2 regions of the Polyangium mundeleinium genome follow, and region 1 is predicted to be linked to the other one. Evidence: predicted binding sites of a transcription regulator. Region 1 holds the regulator's gene; the other holds the start of a gene.
What was found. Region 1 encodes HrcA, which represses chaperone genes, less so after heat shock. Its sites were predicted from a motif close to GNTAGCACTCNCCNNNGGNGAGTGCTANC; they were not measured.
Positions count from the first base shown of each region.

Region 2: the regulator HrcA is predicted to act here: its motif matches at 946-974, upstream of groES (co-chaperone GroES).

Region 1 covers NZ_JAQNDO010000001.1:11,665,655-11,668,114, reverse strand. Annotated here, with positions in the region: gene POL67_RS45990 (RluA family pseudouridine synthase) at 1-541, shown strand, start outside; gene hrcA (heat-inducible transcriptional repressor HrcA) at 533-1,582, opposite strand; gene POL67_RS45980 (hypothetical protein) at 1,886-2,460, shown strand, end outside.
Region 2 covers NZ_JAQNDO010000001.1:9,663,509-9,665,968, reverse strand. Annotated here, with positions in the region: gene groL (chaperonin GroEL) at 1-488, opposite strand, end outside; gene groES (co-chaperone GroES) at 526-822, opposite strand; gene POL67_RS38095 (hypothetical protein) at 1,277-1,885, shown strand; gene POL67_RS38090 (hypothetical protein) at 1,885-2,460, shown strand, end outside.

The DNA.
Region 1 (2,460 bases):
GCTCGGCGTGGTGCACAGGCTCGACAAGGCGACGAGCGGGCTGCTCGTCTTCACGCGGACACTCGCGGCGAAGAAGCACCTCTCGCAGCAGTTCCGCGAGCACTCGGTGCGTCGTGTCTACTTGGCGATCGTGCACGGCGAGATCGGGAAGCGGACGTTCCGATCAAGGCTCATCGCGGATCGCGGTGACGGGCTGCGAGGCTCGCTCGAAGAAGGCGAGCGTCGCGGGGAAGGGCAGCTCGCCGTGACGCACGTCGAGCCGCTCGAACGGCTGCGGGGCGCGACGCTGATCGCGTGCCGGCTCGAAACGGGACGAACGCATCAGATCCGCATCCACCTCTCCGAGGCGGGACATCCGATCGTCGGGGAGAACGTGTACGTGCGTGGCTACGCGGGCACGCGCATCGACGCGCCGCGGCTCATGCTGCACGCGACGGAGCTCGGCTTCATCCACCCGCAGACGGGCGACGAGGTCTTTTTTGAAGAACCCGCGCCCGAAGATTTTCAGCGCGTGCTCGAGCGACTGCGCGCGTTAGGATGATCCGCGCCTTCCGCCGAGCGCCTCGCTCATCGCGGTGGCCGTCGCGTCCACGAGGGGCATGACCTTCGCGTAGTCCATGCGCGTCGGGCCGAGCACGCCGACCGTGCCGGCGACGCGGCCATGCTCGGTGTACGGCGCGACGACGAGGCTGAGGTCTCCTTCGCCGAGCTCGCCGGCCTCGCTGCCGACGAACACCGTCACCGCGCCCGCGGCGATCACCTTGTCGAGGAGCGTCAGCAGATCCTCCCGCTCGGTGAGTGTGCGCAGCAGCTTCTTGAGACGCGACGCGTCGGTGTACTCGGGCAGGTCGATGAGCTTGCCCTGGCCCTCGATGACGACATCGCCGCTGCGGCGGTTCACGTCGGCGGTGGCGCGGCTGCCGAGCTCGAAGGCGCGACGACGCAGGGCGTCGAGCGCGATGCGTTCGTCGGCGAGGCGGCGCGCGAAGAGGTCGCGCGCTTCGCCGAGCGAGCGGCCTTCGATGACGTCGGCGAGCAGGTTGTGGATGCGCGTGAGCTCCGGCTCGGCAGGGACCTCTTCGATCTGGATGAAGCGGTTCTCGACGCTGCCGTCGGAGAAGACGAGTACGGCGAGGAGCTGACCGGGGCGCGTGGGGATGAAGCGGAGCTGCGAGAGCGCGCGGAGCTCGGTGCGCGGCGAGGCGATGACCGCGGCCGTGCCGGAGAGCTCGGACAGGTACCGCCCGGCCTCGCGCATCGGGTCTGTCGCGACCGCATAGATCTCGGCGAAACGTTTGCCGAGCTTGGCCTGCTCCTCGGGGCTGTAGGCGCGCGCCTGGACGAGCGTGTCGATGAAGAGGCGCAGCGCGCGGTCCGTGGGGACGCGGCCCGCGGAGGTATGCGGCTGCTTCAGGTACCCGGCCTCTTCGAGATCGGCGAGCACATTGCGGACGGAGGCTGCCGAGAGATCGAGGCCATACTTACGCGCGAGCGTGCGACTTCCCACCGCGGCGCCTGTCGAGATGAACTCGGTGACGACGGCGAGCAGGATTTTGCGAGAGCGGTTCGTCAGGTCACTCATGATCGCATCCGTCCCTACGAGTCGCCCGGGGCCGTCGTTTTCCTCCCCTGTGCTAGCTTGCTTCGCTTTTTGTAGGCCCGTTGGATGGGGGCGTCAAATCCGACCGACGAATCCCGGGCAAATTCTCCAAGGGACTCCAAAGTGCCGGATTCGTGCCCTGTTCTTAGGGAGGGCGCCTTTCGGATCGTCCAAGAAGGGTCTTCTCTCGCCTTCATCCACCTTCAACGGAGCGCGCTCTGGATCCCGGCTTCCTGGTGCAGGTTCCAGGACACGCTCGCCCGCTCTGTCGCTATGGTAATCCGCGTGCTGCGATCCCGTCGCAAGTCGTCCGCCCGACCGGCGGGCGCGTTCTTGGTCCTGCTCGTGCTCGCGCTCTCCTTCGCCGTGGCCGGCTGCCCTTGCGCCGGCACCGTGGTGAACGCGAACCCGCAGCTCCGTTGGTGGCTCTTCTCGAACTTCGGCGCGAGTCGGATCTGCCCGGAGATGCTGAAGGTCGGCGTGCCCTTGAAGACCGACTCGGCCTCGCCGGCCATGGGCCGCTTCTTCCCGATGACGTGCAACTACACCGTCGATGACGCGCGTCAGACGGTGGCTGTCACGTTTGCAGGGACGGGCTACGGCTACATGCAGCCGGCGAAGCGCGTCGGCTTCTCCACGTCGGCGACGATCGAGCTTCGGCCGGACTTCGCCATCTCCGACGAAGACATCTACGTGTGGGGCCGGCTGAACCGCATCATCTCGGGGCCCGACTTCCGCGTCGGATACATCGAGAACACCGCGTTCAACGTGGCCTCGAACATTCCGCCGTTCGGCACGCTGACGAACTTCTTCGGCAACCAGGTGATCACCGGCGAGCTCACGCGCGGCTTCACCGTCGT
Region 2 (2,460 bases), 2.0 Mb from region 1:
GCGAGGAGCTTGCCGATCGTCAGGTCGCCGTTCGCGCTGATCGTGCCGACCTGCGCGATCTCCTTCGCGTCCTGCGTGAGCTTCGCCGAGCCCTTGAGGTTCGCGACGATGGCCTCGACCGCCTTGTCGATGCCGCGCTTGATCTCCATCGGGTTGTGGCCCGCCGCGACGAGCTTGGAGCCCTCGCGGTAGATCGCCTGGGCGAGCACCGTCGCCGTCGTGGTGCCGTCGCCGGCGATGTCGCTCGTCTTCGAGGCCACCTCGCGCACCATCTGCGCGCCCATGTTCTCGAAGCGGTTCTCGAGCTCGATCTCCTTCGCGACCGTGACGCCGTCCTTGGTCACGGTGGGCGAACCGAAGCTCTTCTCGATCACGACGTTGCGACCCTTCGGGCCGAGCGTGACCTTCACCGCGTCCGCGAGGGCGTTGACGCCCGCGAGGATCATGCTGCGGGCCGACTCGTTGTAGATGATCTCTTTGGCTGCCATCTCGATATCTCCAGAATTCAGGGGGCCGCGGCCCGCGTCACGCCTCGATCACGCCCAGGATGTCGTCCTCGCGCAGGATGAGGTGCTCTTCCCCGTCGAGCTTCACCTCGGTCCCCGAGTACTTCCCGAAGAGGACGCGGTCGCCTTCCTTCACGTCGAGGCGGCGCACGGTGCCGTCCTCGAGGACCTTGCCGTTGCCCACGGCGAGGACGGTGCCCTCCACGGGCTTCTCCTTGGCGGAGTCCGGGATGTAGAGCCCGCCCTTGGTCCTCTCCTCTTCCTTGAGTCGCTTGACGATCACGCGGTCCTGCAGCGGCCTGATCTTCGTCGCCATCGTGAAACCCTCCGGGGGTGGCCGAGAGCCACCAGATCCCATTCGCAATGGGCAGGCGCGGAGCGCGCGTATTCATGCTTGGCGCCCCCGCCACATGCCCGATGAGCTTGCGGTTTTTCGATTGTTAGCACTCACGGAGGGTGAGTGCTAACGAGCGGCCCGGAAGATAGTCATGGTCGTTCGGCTGTCAAGCGGCCGAAATTCGCGGCCGAGGCGATCGCTGGCAGCCGCCCCCAGGGGTGGCCACAAATCCTCGGAATCCCTCGTAAAACCGTCCGCCGTGTGCTGGGCGTCGTGCGCCCGCTGCGGTAGATTCCGTTCATGAGGCCCGCGTCCGGCCCCGAGCCGTCCGCGAGCCTCTGCCGCCGGTCTTTCGAGGACGAGCTGTTCAACCGGGCGCGTGGCGCCTGCTGGATCCCGGTCCCAAAGCGCCCCGTCCAGGACGAGGTGCCCCGTGAGCCGTACAACCAGTATTACGATCTCTCCCAGTATCTCCGACTACTTCATGAACGCCGTCGGCGATGCGCTGCACGCGCGGAAGATCGAGGCCTCCGCGGCAGCGTCGCATTACCTCGTGGGGGTTCTCTGTGACTATGCACACCCCAGCGAGGACAACGAGTCGGCCTTTTCCCGGCCCCTCGCCTTCCAGCTCCACGACGCGCTCGAGGCCTCGGGCGTCACGCGCTTCCGCCGCCTGCGCGCGCTCGGGGACGGCGTGCTCTACGGGGTCGGCTTTTTCGGCGGCCACGTCGACCTCCGCGGGATCGATCGCGGCTACGTGATCCGCGTCGGCGCGACCGCGTATGACAACGCCTCGGCCATGATGCGCACGCCGGGCCAGCGCGCGACCCACGACGTCCTTTCCGAGCTCGCCGACCGCTTCGAGCAATTCGTGGAGGTCCTGAACGAGGTCGCCGACGGCGCCATCGCGCAGGCCGCGCAGGGCCAGCGCGGGCTGCTCAAGCTCTACGAGCGCTGGCTCCGCACAGGCTCGTCGCGCATCGCCGAGGAACTCGGCGCGCGTGGGCTCGTCGCGACGCGTGGAAAGGAGGGCGTCCACTGATGGCGCCCTCGCTGCCCGCGCGCATTCAGGCAGCGCTCGAAGGCACGTACGGCATCCCGGAGGCGCCCTCGGTGGAGGACTTCATCCAGCCGATCGACGCGTCCGAGGACGAAGGCCGCGAGGTCCTTTTCGTGCGCGAGGACGAGGACGGCGTCTCCATCGCGCTTCATTTGCCGCGCGCGGCGCTCGAACCGAAGAACCCGCCGTTTGATCTGCTCTGCCAGGTCGTGGAAGGCGTGAGCCATTTCCTCTGCCTGGCCGAGCGCGCGCGGCGGGAGCTTCCGGTCACGCAGCTCGAGCTGGAGCTCCAGGCCGAGGTCGACAAGTACGTGCTCTTCGTGCACGGCCCGCTCGCCGCGCGGCGCTTCGATCCCAGCCGCGCGGCCCGGATCCGCGCGCGCCTTTTCGAGGCCGTGGAATATCTCCATCCGCCTGGCACCGAGCGCGGCGATCGTTACCGCCTCGCCAATGATCTCGCCGCGCGTTTCGCCGGCAGGCTCGAAGAGACCTTCGCGCGGCGTGGTCACTTCGATCGGATGCGCCGCGCGCTCCGCTCTTTCTACGCGGCCGGACAA